DNA from 4 places in the Streptomyces sp. NPDC057136 genome. Region 1 is predicted to be linked to each of the others. Evidence: riboswitches for the same ligand, from Rfam matches in the RefSeq annotation. Region 1 holds a riboswitch; each other region holds the start of a gene.
What was found. Region 1 has a riboswitch for cyclic di-AMP ahead of ACFT7S_RS11695 (C40 family peptidase). Riboswitches for the same ligand answer to the same signal wherever they lie in the genome.
Positions count from the first base shown of each region.

Region 2: linked by a shared signal. The riboswitch ahead of ACFT7S_RS20400 (transglycosylase SLT domain-containing protein) and the one ahead of ACFT7S_RS11695 (C40 family peptidase) in region 1 are both predicted to bind cyclic di-AMP.
Region 3: linked by a shared signal. The riboswitch ahead of ACFT7S_RS17760 (peptidoglycan DD-metalloendopeptidase family protein) and the one ahead of ACFT7S_RS11695 (C40 family peptidase) in region 1 are both predicted to bind cyclic di-AMP.
Region 4: linked by a shared signal. The riboswitch ahead of ACFT7S_RS13720 (M23 family metallopeptidase) and the one ahead of ACFT7S_RS11695 (C40 family peptidase) in region 1 are both predicted to bind cyclic di-AMP.

Region 1 covers NZ_JBHUUV010000007.1:116,645-120,125, forward strand. Annotated here, with positions in the region: gene ACFT7S_RS11680 (ATP-binding protein) at 1-284, shown strand, start outside; gene ACFT7S_RS11685 (LysR family transcriptional regulator) at 303-1,220, opposite strand; gene ACFT7S_RS11690 (LysE family translocator) at 1,293-1,934, shown strand; gene ACFT7S_RS11695 (C40 family peptidase) at 1,952-2,422, opposite strand; cyclic di-AMP (ydaO/yuaA leader) riboswitch at 2,427-2,612, opposite strand; gene ACFT7S_RS11700 (hypothetical protein) at 2,964-3,272, opposite strand; gene ACFT7S_RS11705 (ATP-dependent Clp protease proteolytic subunit) at 3,280-3,481, opposite strand, start outside.
Region 2 covers NZ_JBHUUV010000016.1:75,670-79,150, reverse strand. Annotated here, with positions in the region: gene ACFT7S_RS20410 (PepSY domain-containing protein) at 23-877, shown strand; gene ACFT7S_RS20405 (GNAT family N-acetyltransferase) at 975-1,475, opposite strand; gene ACFT7S_RS20400 (transglycosylase SLT domain-containing protein) at 1,582-2,412, opposite strand; cyclic di-AMP (ydaO/yuaA leader) riboswitch at 2,417-2,603, opposite strand; partial or broken gene ACFT7S_RS20395 (carbon-nitrogen hydrolase family protein) at 2,902-3,406, opposite strand; partial or broken gene ACFT7S_RS20390 (transposase) at 3,398-3,481, shown strand, end outside.
Region 3 covers NZ_JBHUUV010000013.1:6,347-9,827, forward strand. Annotated here, with positions in the region: gene ACFT7S_RS17755 (alpha-galactosidase) at 1-1,444, shown strand, start outside; cyclic di-AMP (ydaO/yuaA leader) riboswitch at 1,733-1,891, shown strand; gene ACFT7S_RS17760 (peptidoglycan DD-metalloendopeptidase family protein) at 1,897-2,892, shown strand; gene ACFT7S_RS17765 (SGNH/GDSL hydrolase family protein) at 3,080-3,481, shown strand, end outside.
Region 4 covers NZ_JBHUUV010000009.1:18,618-22,098, forward strand. Annotated here, with positions in the region: gene ACFT7S_RS13715 (aldo/keto reductase) at 1-137, opposite strand, end outside; gene ACFT7S_RS13720 (M23 family metallopeptidase) at 301-1,344, opposite strand; cyclic di-AMP (ydaO/yuaA leader) riboswitch at 1,356-1,509, opposite strand; gene ACFT7S_RS13725 (PP2C family protein-serine/threonine phosphatase) at 1,794-2,963, opposite strand; tRNA gene ACFT7S_RS13730 (tRNA-Met) at 3,177-3,250, opposite strand; gene ACFT7S_RS13735 (sulfite oxidase) at 3,313-3,481, opposite strand, start outside.

The DNA of each region.
Region 1 (3,481 bases):
AACTGGCCACCAACGCCGTCCAGCACACCCTCGGCCAGTCGCCCACCTTCACCGTGGACCTCCGGCTGGACCGGGACGAGGAGCTGTACGTCGGGGTGACGGACAGTCACCCCCGCTGGCCCCGGCGGCTGCCCGCGGCCGTCCAGCAGGACAACGGGCGCGGCATGGTCATCATCCGCTGTCTGGCCAAGGAGTGCGGCGGGCGGCTCACCGTCAGCCCCACGGCCGACGGGGGCAAGACCGTCTCGATCGCGTTGCCGTGGACCGTCCCTGTCCAGAGCTGACCCCGCCGAAACGGTCCATCACTGCCCAGCGGCCGCGCGGCCGAAGCCGCTGCGCAACAGCGCCGTCAGGGTCGCTGCCGCCGCGGTCGCCCGGTCACCGCGGTGCACCACCGAAATGGTCCGCCGGAAGGCGGCGGGGTCGAGCCGCCGCACCGCCAGCGGCGTCGGTGACATCGCGGCGACCATCTCCGGCACCACGGCCGCCCCGAGCCCCGCACTGACCAGTGCGCACACCAGCGCGTAGCCGGGGGACTCGCAGACCACGGCCGGCGTCGCCCCCGCCTCGGCCAGGGCCCTCTCCACACCGCGCCGGGGCGGATGCGTCGGCGCACTGCTGATCAGGGGACGGCCGGCGAGCTCCGTGACCGGCAGCCGCCCCGTGCCCTCCGAGAGGACCTGCCCGACGGCGGTGATCAGGACCAGCTCCTCGACCAGCAGCGGCTCGACGGTGACCCCCGCAGGCGGCGGATCGGCGACAGCCGGCTCATACGCGTGCGTCAGCGCGAGATCCACCTCGCCCGAGGCCACGGCGGCGACCCCGCCTGGCGGCTCCAGATCCGTGACGGTCAGCTCGACGTCCGGATGGGCCCGCCGGAACGCGCTCAGGACCGGAGGCAGCAGATGAATGCCGGCCGTGGTGAAGGTGGCGACCCTCAGCCGCCCGCCCGACAGCCCGGCAAGCCGCGCCAGCTCGTGGCGGGCCTGGTTCATCTCGTCCAGCACCCTCCGAGCCCGTCCGGCCAGCAGCTCACCCGCCGCCGTGAGCCGTGCGCCGCGGTGGTGGCGTACCAACAGCTCCGCACCGGCCTCCCGCTCCAGTTTGGCCAGCTGCTGGGAGAGTGCGGGGGCCGTGTAGCCCAGACGGGCTGCGGCACGCGTGATCGAACCCGCCTCGGCGACCGCCACCAGCGCCGCCAGGCGCGTCGGGTCGTACATTAAGCATTCCTTTTGGCAGACCCAGAAGATTGCAAGTACACGCTAAGGGCTCGGTGCGTCCATGGTGTACCCATGGACGCACAACTGCTGGCCTTCACCGGAGTCGCCGCGGGAATGGTGGCGCTGCCGGGCGCCGACTTCACCGTGGTCGTACGCAATGCCCTGGCCTCGCGCAGGGCCGGGGTGGCCACCGCGCTGGGAGTCGCCGGGGGTCTGCTGGTGCACACCGCGCTCGCCGTGGCGGGCCTCGCCGCGGTGCTGGTGACGATGCCCGTGCTCTTCCGCACCGTCCAGCTGCTCGGCGGCGCGTACGTGCTCTACCTAGGACTCAGCGCGCTGTACGCGATACGGCGGCGCCCGGCGACGGCCGGAGCGGATCAGGACACGGCACCGCGGGAGACACCCGAAGCGCTCGGGCGCTCGCTGCGTCAGGGGTTCCTCACCAATGCCCTGAACCCCAAGGCGCCCGTCCTCTTCCTCAGCCTGCTGCCCCAGTTCGTTCCGGACGGCCGGCCGCCCTTGCCGAGGACACTGCTTCTCGCCGCGGTCGTCGTGCTGCTGGCGCTCATCTGGTTCCCGGCCGTGGCCCTGCTCGTGGACCGGCTCGGCCGGTGGCTGCGTCGGCCGCGTACCGCCAGGGCGATCGAGGGCGGCAGTGGCGCGGCGCTCACCGCGCTCGGGCTCGTGCTGGTGGGCGGGCCCCTGCTGCACTGAGACAGCAGGGGCGCCGGTCAGCGCACCCGCCCGTACCAGACGCTCTTGGACCAGATTCGCTCCAGGCGCACGACGGAGCCGGACTTCGGGGAGTGCCAGATCCGGCCGCGGCCGGCGTAAATGCCCACGTGGTAGACGCTGCGGCCGTAGTGGAAGAAGACCAGATCGCCGCGTTTACGCTGCGACGAGGAGATGTGGCGGGTCTTGTTGTACTGCTGCTGGGCCGTGCGGGGAAGTTTCTTGCCCACCCTCTTGAACGAGTACAGCGTCAGCCCCGAACAGTCGAACCGGCGGGGGCCTGCGGCACCGTATTGGTAGGGCGAACCCTTCTTCGAGGCGGCGATGCTGAGCGCCTTCGTCGAATGGGTGGCGGCCTCGGCATCGTTCACGATGCCCGGGGCCAGCATGGTGGTGCCGATGGCGAGAGTGAGTGCCGAGGCCGTACCGGCTCGGGCGAGAAGTGACGGGACACGAACCTGCGCAGACATGCGCAACCCTTCGTCAGCCGCCTGTGAAGGATGACCTGTCGGGTTCGGGCTGGCGAAGTTGCCCGGCCGCACATGGCGGCTTCACCCCGAGGGACGGCCGGTCACCCGGTCGACCCGTTGTGCTCGGGTCCTCCACTCCTGCCGATCCACTCCTGTCGACCAGTCATCCGGACAGCGGCAGGACTCGGCGTCCGCCCGGACCGCCCCGCCGCGGTGGCGGGGGCTTGTCGTCCCAGGGATCTTGACTCACTCGGTGTCTGTTTTCTGAGTTGAATCGGTGTTATGTGAGGCTCGTCACGAATGATCCATTTGGGTGGACAGGGTGGATTTGAGTCGGGAGGCGAGCTTCCCGACCGGCCTCGTACCAGCGGCGGAGCGCTGAATTCCGCTCACGGCCCGCACGCATTGCACAAGTTGAGCTGTCCCTCGAAAGGGGAACGGTCTACGCCGAACGAGCGAGGGAATTCGCTCCGAGTGCCGGGCGTGTCGGGAGAGTGTGCGCGAAGAGCCGGTCGGGAAGGGGAGTCGGGGAAGCAGTTGATCAACTCGTGCCGACGGGCGGTACGGTGACCCGCTCCGCGCGCCGCTCCCCGTCGAGCACCCGCAACGCCCGCGCCAGGGTGCCCGCATGGATCTGCGTTTCGCCCCGCTCGTGCATGGAGACGAGGGCGTCACGCAGCGCTCCCGCCCGGGAGGCCAGCGCCTGCGCAGCCCGGAGCGCGCTGTAGGTGTCGCTGCCGCGGGCCGGGTTGATCCGGCCCACTTGGTCGAGCACTTCCAGGTAGCAGTCGATGAACTCCCCCTCGGCACGGGTCAGTGCGGGGAGCGGCGGGAACTCCGGTGGCAGCATCGGCGGTTCACCTCGCGGGGTGCGGCGGCTGGGACGGACTGCGCTTCTCCATGACGTGGTCCACCATCCCGTACGCCTTGGCGGCCGTGGCGTCGAGGATGGTGTCCCGGTCGAGGTCGGCGGTGACTTGCTCCGCGGACCGGCCGGTGTGCCGGACCAGCATTCCCGTGAGCATCTCGCGCACGCGCATCAACTCCCGTGCCTCGATC
Region 2 (3,481 bases), on a different contig from region 1:
TGCGGGGGCTAGTCATGCGTGTATGAGCCTTGAATTCCGACGAAAAACCACTGTCTCCCCGCGCGCCCGCCGTCTCCGTATCGCAGCCGGTGCGCTGTGCGCCGTCGTCGCCTCCGCGCTGGTCGCGGGATGCGGGCAGGACGGTGGCGACCAGACAGGGGCGGCTACATCGGAGGCCGCCAAGGTCATCCCGAAGCAGACGACCTCCCCGTACGCGAGTCCTTCCGGCAGCCCGTCCGGCCGGGCGCAGCTGACCGAGGACCAGGCCGAACGCAAGAAGCTGATCGAAGCCACCAAGGTCACTTTCGACAAGGCGGCCACGACCGCGGTCGGGGCCGTACCGGGCAGCAAGCTGGCCGAGCTCGATCTGGAGGGCCTGGACGACGACACCGACCGGCGCACCGACGCGAGCGCGAGCACCTCGCCGAACGGAAGCGCGAGCCCCGGCGGCACGGCCAGCCCGAGCGGCAGTCCCACCGGCAGCGCCTCTCCGAGCGGCAGCCCCAGCCCGAGCGGCAGCGGCGCCGGTCCGCAGTGGGTCGCAGAGGTCGTCGAGAAGGACGGAACCGCGCACACCGTCCGTATCGACGGGGTCTCAGGCAAGGTGATCGAGACGTCCGAGGACGCCGATCAGGACGCGGCCGACAAGAGCAAGATGGCCGACTGGATCACCAAGGCGACGCAGACGCCCGAGCAGGCGGCCAAGGTCGCCACGGACAAGACGAAGGGGACGGTCACCTCGATCGGCCTGGACACCAACGACGACGACACCCTTGTCTGGGCCGTCGACGTCGTCGCCGCGGACTGGAACAAGACCGAGTTCGAGGTGGACGCGGCCAGCGGCAAGATCCTCCGCGAGGAGACCGACAGCGACTGACGCCCGGCGGGGCTGTCCCTGCGCGGCGGTGGCGGGCCGGACGTCGGCTCGCCACCGCCCCCGCCCAAATCCCGCTCTGTTCCCTATGACCCGTGGGTCAGGGGAGCAGCGCGTCCGCGTCCAGCGACCGTTCGTAGGAGAGCCCCGGGTGGCCGTCGAGCACGGTCTCGCCGGTGCGTACGAATCCCGTGCGGGCCAGTACGGCCTGGGAGCCGGCGTTGTCCAGCGTGGTCGAGGCCCGCAGGGCGGTCAGACCGTATTCCGTGGCGGCCAGGACGCATATCCGGCGGACGGCGGTCGTGGCCAGGCCCTGGCCGGCGGCCTTCTCGGCGATGCGGTATCCGAGGTCGGCGGAACCGTCCGCCACATCCACCAGATTCACCCGGCCCAGCACCTCGTCCCCATCGCCCACCAGCACATGGAAATAGCACAGCCCGTCGGCCTGTTCGGCCAGGAGGCTGCTGTGCCGTGCGTCGAATCGTGCGAAGTACTCGTCGCCGCGGTCCGGAACCGAGGCGCCGAAGTAGGCCCGGTTCTCCTGCTCGAAGGCGAGCAGGGCAGCGGCGTGGTCGTGGCGCAGGAGCTGGAGTTCGGGCATGGGCGCGAGTCTTCCACGGCCCGCGCATACGCGGAACTGCCGGGTGGTGAGGGCCCGTCGGACCCTCACCACCCGGCAGTTCTGAACCGCGGCCGATGCCAGGGGATCAGTAGGCGCCGAATACGTTGTCGATGGAGCCGTACTTGTCGGCGGCGTAGTTGCACGCGGCGGTGATGTTGGCGACCGGGTCGAAGATATCCGTCGACGTACCGGGCACGTGGTACGCCTGGAACGTCGGGTCGATGACCTGGAGAAGGCCCTTGGACGGAGTGCCCGCGGTGGCGTTCGAGTCCCAGTTGTTGACGATCTGCGGGTTGCCCGAGGACTCGCGCATGATGTTGCGGTGGATGCCCTCGTAGGTGCCGGGGATGCCGTTCTTGGCCATGACGGCCAGCGATTCCTTGATCCAGCCGTCGAGGTCGTTCGTGTACGTCGCGGCCTTCGCGGTCTTCGCGGCGGCGGGGGCGGCGGTCTTCGCGGCCGGCGTGCTCGACCGCTCGGAGCGGTCGGCGCGGTCGCTGCCCGCAGCGGCGCGGTCGGAGGACGAACCGGAAGCCCTGGCTGTGGCCTTGGCGCCCACGGTCAGCTTCAGACCCGGGCGAATCAGAGCCGGATTGTCACCGATGGCCTTCTTGTTGTCCTTGTACAGCCTCTGCCAGCCGCCATCCAGGGAATGCGCATCGGCGATCTTGTGCAGGGAATCACCCTTGACGACGGAATAGCTGGTGATCCCGGCCTTCTGCGCGGTGATTTCCTTGGCAGGGGCGGCCGCCGGGCCCAATGCCTTTTCGGCGGCGACCGATTGTGCCGGCGCGGCGGAAGCGGTGGTGGCGCCGATCACCGGAAGAGCGAGGATGGCTCCGCCTGCGGTCACGGCGACGAGACCGCGGGTCAGGGGGCTGGACTTGGTACGGCGGTGCTTACCCATCGTGGGCATGGTGAATTCCTCTCCGGCGCCTACGAGGTGAGCTGTCGGGTTCAGGCTGGAGATGCCTGGCCGCAGGTGCATGCGACTTAACCCCGAGCCGTTCCGCATAACGGATCGGCGACTTACCTGGGTCCCCCGCTCCTGCCGGGCGTGAGTGGTCTGGGTTTCCGGACGGCGGCAGGATTCGGCGTTCCATCCGGATTGAGGGTGACCGTAAGCGAGAAAAGCCGAAGGGGACAAGCCCCGAATTCCGGATCACAATTCATTTGCAAGATCGACGAACGGGATCGCCGGTGAATTCACCCGAACCGCGAAGTCAACTCTCTTCCCGCAGAAGGGATGCGGGGCACAGGTCAGGAACCTGTCAATCCCGGACGTGACGCTGGCCACTGAGTCCGAAAAGGGCGATTTGCGTGAAGAGAGTGAACGCAATTCGGGCGAAAAGAATGCTATGAGCTATAGGGGGTTATTGCTGAGAAAAGTCCGTATTGGGTTCATTTATTTACCTTGTGTATGGATTGGTCCTGCGGGGTCGGCTGGAACGCCGCCGTACATCGGCAGAGGGATCCGGTGGCCGTAGCGTGCGAGCTGGTCCCACGGCCGGTTGAGTCCGGCGGAACCGTACGTACGGACCCGCGTGACGGTGTCGAGATCGAGGACGTCCACCAGGACCTCCTCGCCCGCCCCGGCCTGCTGGCGCACGATTCCCTCGGGATCGACGATCGTGCTGGCGCCGACGCCGGCCGGGTCGGCCGCGTTGAGATTGACGACGTAGAGCTGATTGGTCCAGGCGTTGGCGCGCGCAGACCAGTTCCATCTCCCGGTCCCGCGTCGTGGTGAGGGTGGGCTGGAGGATGACTTCGGCGCCGAGCCGGGCCAGCTGCCTTGCGGTCTCCGGGAATGATCCGTCGTAACAGATGGCGAGACCGGCGCGGCCGATTCCTGGCAGGTCGAAGACGACGAACTCGCTTCCCGGGCTTGCCTGTTCGTAGGAGGCCGCCACGGCGGCAGACCACCAGCATTCGACAAGCAGCTCTACAAACACCGCAACGTCGTCGAGCGATGCTTCAACCGGCTG
Region 3 (3,481 bases), on a different contig from region 1:
CGGCGAGGTGTACGGCTGCGCGCTCGGCTGGTCCGGTTCCTGGCGCATCGCGGTGCAGCAGCTCCCCGACGGCCTCGTGCAGATCACCGGCGGCGCGGGCCACGACGAGTCCGGACTGCTGCGCCTCGCCCCCGGTGAGTCGTACACCACACCGCTCTTCGCGGGCCTGTGGAGCGCCGGGGGCTTCGGCGGCGCGAGCCGGGCCTGGCACGCCTGGCAGCTGGCCCGGGTGATCCCCGATGCCGAGGCCCTGCGGCCGGTGCTCTACAACTCCTGGGAGGCGACCGGCTTCGACGTCTCCGAGCCGCAGCAGCGGGCGCTCGCCGAGCGGGCCGCCGGCCTGGGCGTCGAGCTGTTCGTCGTGGACGACGCGTGGTTCGGCCGGCGCACCAGCGACCGCGCCGGGCTCGGCGACTGGACACCGAACCCGGCGCGCTTTCCCGGCGGTCTGAAACCGCTCGCAGAGGAAGTGCACCGGCTCGGGATGCGGTTCGGCATCTGGGTCGAGCCGGAAATGGTCAACGCCGACAGCGATCTCTACCGCGCCCATCCGGAGTGGGTGCAGCACCATCCCGGACGGACCCGCACCGAATTCCGCAATCAGCTGGTGCTCAACCTGGCCAGGCCCGATGTGCGGGCGTACCTCTGGGAACAGCTGGACACCCTGCTTTCCGGCGCCCCCGTCGACTATGTGAAATGGGACTTCAACCGGTGTTTCACGGATGCGGGCTGGCCCGGCGAGGAGTATCCGCAGAAGCTGTGGGTCGAGCACGTGGAGGCCTTGTACGGGCTGCTCGACCAGCTGCGTGCGGCACATCCGGGCGTCGCCTTCGAGTCCTGCTCGGGCGGCGGAGGCCGGATCGATCTGGGCATCCTCTCCCGCACGGACCAGGTGTGGACGTCGGACAACACCGACCCGCTGGACCGGCTCGCCATCCAGGAGGGCTTCGGGCAGATCCATCCGGCGCGGGTGATGGCGGCCTGGGTGACGGACAGCCCGAACACCCAGCTCAACGGCCGGGTGAGCTCACTGGGATTCCGGTTCGTCAGTGCCATGGCCGGAGTGCTCGGCGTCGGCGGCGACCTCACCGAATGGAGCGAGGAGGAGCTGGCCGAGGCAAGGGGCTGGGTGGCGCTGTACAAGGAGATCCGACCGGTCGTGCAGCGGGGCGCGCTGTACCGGCTGCGGCCTCCACGCGGCGGGCTCAGTGCGGTCCAGTACGTGTACGGGCAGGACGTCGTCGTCCTCATGTACTTGGAGGCACAGAGGTACGGGGAGCGACCCCCTGCGCTTCGCCTGCGCGGGCTCGACCCCTCGGCGAGGTACATGTGCCTCGACACCGGTGCGGTGTACGAGGGTTCGGTGCTGCTCCATCAGGGTGTGGATACCGGGCTCCGGGGCGATCTCGACGCGAGGGTGCTGAGGCTCCGCCGTACGCCGTGATCGGGGCATGTCCGTATTGGTGCATTTAGCAGAACATGCCCTGCTTATGGGGGAGATGGTGGTCGACTGGTGAGCGGGATCATATCCGTGACGGTGCGTGGTGGCCCGGCCGACGGGCATTCCGCCCCCCGCACGGAATGCCAAGATCCGTAATCCACGCAGTGTGACCGGAAATCCGCGCCGGAATTGAATCTCGCATTCCGGTGCGTCGGACATGGCTTGTTCCGGCCGTCCTTACTCGCTTACGGTCACCGTCAATCCGGACGGACCGCCTAATCCTGCCGCCGCCCGGAATCCGCACCCACTCACGCGTGGCAGGAGCGGGGGACCCAGGTAAGCCGCTGGTCCGGAGCAATCCGGAACGGCTCGGGGTGAAGTCGCGCCAGCGCGACCGGGCATCTCCAGCCCGAACCCGACAGCTCACCTCGCAGGCGCCGGAGAGGAATTCCCCCATGCCCGCACAGGGTAAGCACCGTCGTCCGAAGTCCAGCCCGATCGCCCGCGGCATCTTCGCCGCCGGGACCGGCGGCGCAGTCCTCGCTCTTCCGCTGATCGGCGCCACCGGAGCGCACGCCGCGGAGCAGGCCGCGCCCGCCGCCAAGCCCGCGGCAGCCTCGGTCGCCGCTGCGCACACCGCGCCCGCCGCCGTGTCCAAGACCGCCCCGAAGACGTACTCCGTGGCCGCCGGCGACTATCTGTCGAAGATCGCCGCCGAGCAGAAGATCAAGGGCGGCTGGCAGAAGCTGTACAAGGACAACCGCGAGGTCGTCGGCGAGAACCCGGGCCTGATCTTCCCCGGCACCGAACTCACGCTCGGCGCCAAGGCGTCCGGCTCCGCCGAAGCCGCTGCTCCCAAGGCCGCTGCTCCCAAGGCCGCTGCTCCCAAGGCCGCTGCTCCCAAGGCCGCTGCCCCCAAGGCCACCGCTTCCAAGGCCGCGGCCCCGAAGGCGGACACGTCCTCCAACTCGGCCTCCTCCTCCGCCGAGTCGGCCGCCTCGACGAACACCAGCGCCGCCACCGGCGCCTCGGAGAGCAACAGCTCCGGCTGGACGACCCCCGTGGCCGACGCCACCGTCACCACGCCGTACCGCGCCTCCGGCTCGATGTGGTCCAGTGGCTACCACACCGGTGCGGACTTCCAGGCCGCCTCCGGCACCAGCGTCCGGGCCATCGGCCCCGGCACCGTGGTCTCGGCCGGCTGGAGCGGTTCGTACGGCAACGAGGTCGTCATCAAGCACGAGGACGGCATGTACTCCCAGTACGCCCACCAGACCTCGCTCAACGTGTCGGTCGGCGAGACCGTCACCGGCGGCCAGCAGATCGGCCTCTCCGGTTCCACCGGCAACTCGAGCGGCCCGCACCTCCACTTCGAGGTCCGCACCGGCCCGAGCTACGGCTCGGACGTCGACCCGGTCTCGTACCTGCGTCAGCACGGCGTCTCCATCTGAGACGAGCAGCAGTGAAGAAGGGCGGTGCGCCGGCGGCGCACCGCCCTTCTTCGCGTTCTCACCGGTTCTGCGGGGGCCGCCACTTATTCCGGCTTTACCAAAAACTGACCGGGTGGTCTATCTCACGACCCGTCAACCCCTTATTACGGTCGCGTAGGTCACATTCGTAGGTGCAGGATAAGTCCTTGTGGCAGACGATTCGAAACTCAATCAGCGCGGTCTCCAGGACGTCATGGGCGTCAAGAGCGTCATAGGGTCGTACGCGGCGATTGGCGACAGCTTCACCGAGGGCGTCGGCGACCCCGGCCCCGATGGAACCTTTGTCGGCTGGGCGGACCGGTTCGCTGTGCTGCTGGCGGATCAGCTCCCGGTATCCGACGAGGGGGCGGGCCTCACCGCATCGCGGCACGGCAATTTCCGGTACGCCAATCTCGCCGTACGCGGACGGCTCCTCGACCAGATCGTCGAGGAACAGGTCCCGCGAGCCAAGGAACTGGCACCCGACCTCGTGAGCTTCTGCGCGGGCGGCAACGACATCCTCCGGCCGGGCAGCGACCCCGACGACGTGGCCGAGCGCTTCGAGCGCGCC
Region 4 (3,481 bases), on a different contig from region 1:
TTGCCGCCCGCCGCGGCATAGGCGTCCAGCACGGCGAAGGACTGTGTCTCGTCGGCCGTCCAGCCGAAAACGTTGCCACCAAGGGCGAGGGGGAAGACCTGAAGGCCGGAGGAGCCGAGCGTACGGAGAGAAGTCATGGGTGGTTCAACCCCGTCACCGAACCGCGCTATTCCGTTTCCCGGCGCGAAAGCGCCCCAAAAAACGGCAAACCGGCAGCCCTGACGTCGGGGGGTGTGCGTCAGGGCTGCCGGGGTTCAGGTGCGTCCGGGGAACGGGACGCGGTGTCTCAACTGCCGGGTCTCAGACCGGGAGGCCCTTGCTGCGCAACCAGCTCATCGGGTCGATGCCCGAGCCGCCCGGGGTGTGGACCTCCAGGTGGAGGTGGGCCCCGCTCGCATTGCCGGTCGCGCCGACGCGGCCGATGACGTCGCCGGTGTTGACCTTCTGGCCCGCGGTGACGTTCATCGAGGACTGGTGGCTGTACGTGACCTCGGTACCGTCGTCGAGCTCGATGACGGTGTGGTAGCCGTACGAAGTGTGCCAGCCGGCCGATGTGACGGTCCCGCCGTGCACGGCCTTGATCGGTGTGCCCGCCCCCGCCGCGAAGTCGAGGCCGGTGTGGTAGCCGGAGGACCACATGGGGCCGGACTGACCGAAGGTCGAGGTGATCGTGTACGAGGAGACCGGCAGGGTGAAGCTGGCGGCCAGCTTGGCGAGCCGCTCGGCCTCCGCCTTGCGCGCGGCTGCCTCTTCGGCCGCCTTCTTCTCGGCGGCGACCTTGGCCTCGGCCACGTCCTGCTGGGCCCTGGCCTCGGCGGCGGCCTTCTCGGCTGCCGCCTTCTCCTCGGCGGCCCTGGCCTCGGCGTCGGCGCTGGCCTGCTGCTGCTCGGCCTGCTGGAGGATGCGGGTGCGCAGCGCCTCTCCGGCGTCCGTCGTGCCCTGCTCGGCCTCCGCGGTGGTGATGCCGGCGGTGGTGAGCGGGGACGACGCGGCCACCGTGGCGGTGTCCTTCGCGTCGGAGTCGTCGGACATCAAAGAGCCGACGCCGGGAAGGGACTTGGCGTCGGGCAGATTGTCCGCGATGGAATCGGGAAGAGAGATGGAGACCGGCGGCTTGCCCTGAGCGGTGGCCATGCCACCCGCACCGACTGCCGCGATGACGCCGACCCCGAGGACGGTGGAGCTACGAGCGAGACCGCGCTGCTTGGCTACGCGATGCCTGCCGCGAACGGGCCGGATGGACTCCTCGGTGGGATTCCATTCCTCCCAGGTCCTGTCCTGGGCACCGAGAGTATCGGTGCCGAAGGGTGACGGGGCCTCGGGGGCAGGCTTGTTGGACGCCACGTGGGCGCACTCCTTTCCTTCCTTCTCGCCTACCGGGTTAGCTGACGGGTTCGGAGCAGGAAGGTCTCCTACGGGCCGCTCTGCCTCTCGCGAGACACAGGTGGCCCGATTCACCCCATGTAGGTGGTTCCCCGGTTTCCTTGCGGAATTCGGCGCTCGCGCACGGTGCCGCCTCTTACGACGACTGGGACGACCGCGCTGCGTTATCGAACGTTAATAGACGGACGGGTCCGATTCCAAGCTGTTCCGAGTGATCATTCGCGACTTCGGCCTGGACTTACCGGGATACAACCGGGTGCAATCGGGCGAGTTGAACACCCCTCGTCCGCCATCCGATTTCTGACGTTGCGTCAAATGTTATGCGGAGGGGCACCCTTCGGTTACGGACGGTGGCCCCGCTCCGCAGCACCGGTCGCGCGGCGCCCGCCGACGGCCCGTCACCGACTGGCTCATTCCGCTCCCCCGGGGGTTCCCCGGCCCACGATCTTCACGGTCCGCCGCCGCTCGGGCTGCCCCTCCGCCGGCCGGCCGACCGCGAGCAGCGCCATGTCGTCCGTGGACAGACCGCCCGTATGCAGGCGTACGTCGTCGGTGAGCGCGGACAGCAGCTCCTCGGGCCCGGGGAAGATCCGCCCCCGCAACCGGGCAGCCGGATCGTAGAAGGCCCCGGCCGCGTCGCGTGCCTCGGAGAGGCCGTCGGTGAACATCAGCAGCGTCGTCCCCGCGGGCAGCGGCCACTCCTCCGACCGGTCCGGCCACACACCCAGATCCATCCCGAGCGGCAGCGCGGGCGAGGACGACACGAGCACGTCCAGCCTTCCGTCGGCGTGCAGCAGGATCGGTTCGGGGTGCCCCCGGTTGACGAGCCGCACCAGACCGACCCCGGGCGGGATCTCGGCGAGTGCGGCGGTGATGAACCCTTCCATGGCATCGAGCCCGCCGCGCCGCGTCCGCTCCCGCGCCAGCGCCCGCTCCAGGCGCTGCGCCACGCCCTCCAGAGAGCGCTCCTGCTCGGCGGCCTCCCGGAACGCCCCGATGACCACCGCCACCGCCCCGACCGCGTCAAGACCCTTGCCCCGTACGTCCCCGACCACCAGCCGTACCCCGTACGGAGTGTCCACGACGGCGAACAGGTCACCGCCGACGAACTCGTCCGCCTGAGCCGCCTCGTACCGTGCCGCGACCTGGAGCCCGCCGATCCGGTCGGCCGGCGTCGGCAGCACCGCCCGCATGGCGGTCTCCGCGATGACCCGGGCCGATGCCAGCTGCTCGTTGCCCCGCCGGACGACACCGTTGATGAAGAGGGCGAGCAGCCCGGCGGTGACCACGGTGACCAGCTCGATGACCGGCTCGACCTGACTGAGCGTGCGGCTGTACAGGTCCAGTACCGCCATGACGAGGGCGGCGGCGATTCCCGTCCGGAGCGTGCCGGCCCGCGAGAAGAACGGTGCGGCGATCAGGGGAGCGGCCACGAAGAGGGGCACGGGGGTGAAGGTGGGCGGGGTCGCGAGGTCGAAGAGCATCCCGCCCGCGATCATCAGCGCGGGCAGCATGCGGACGAACCGACGAGCACGGACTCCCCCGGGAGCCCCGCGCCGCCCTGTGTCCCGCTTCCCCACCTGAGTTCTCCTGCCCGGGTCCGCCTACGGTTGCGGACGGTACCGCGCCCCACCCAGGCTGACCGGAGCCGCGCCGCGCGGCGACTCCTCGTCGGCCAAAGGGGGGAGCGCGGAGGTACTACGCACGCCCCGGTCACACGCTGTCGGCCTGCCGGACCCAGGAAACGACTCGGGCCCGGCACGCTGTGTGCGTGCCGGGCCCGGATCTTTCAGTAGCGGGGACAGGATTTGAACCTGCGACCTCTGGGTTATGAGCCCAGCGAGCTACCGAGCTGCTCCACCCCGCGTCGTAAACACAACTCTACGGCATCCCGGGCGGACTCATGACCACTCTCGCGGCGGACGACGGTCAGCCGGTCTCCGGTGCGCAGAGGACGGAGATCCGCTGGACGTGGTTGCTGCCGAAACCGCCACGGTTCCATCGCTGGACGACGGGCTGGGTGCTGCCGGTGGCGTCGGTGGCGCGGACGCCGAGCACGTGGCTGCCGGGGGTGGCCGTCCAGTGCGCCTGCCAGCCC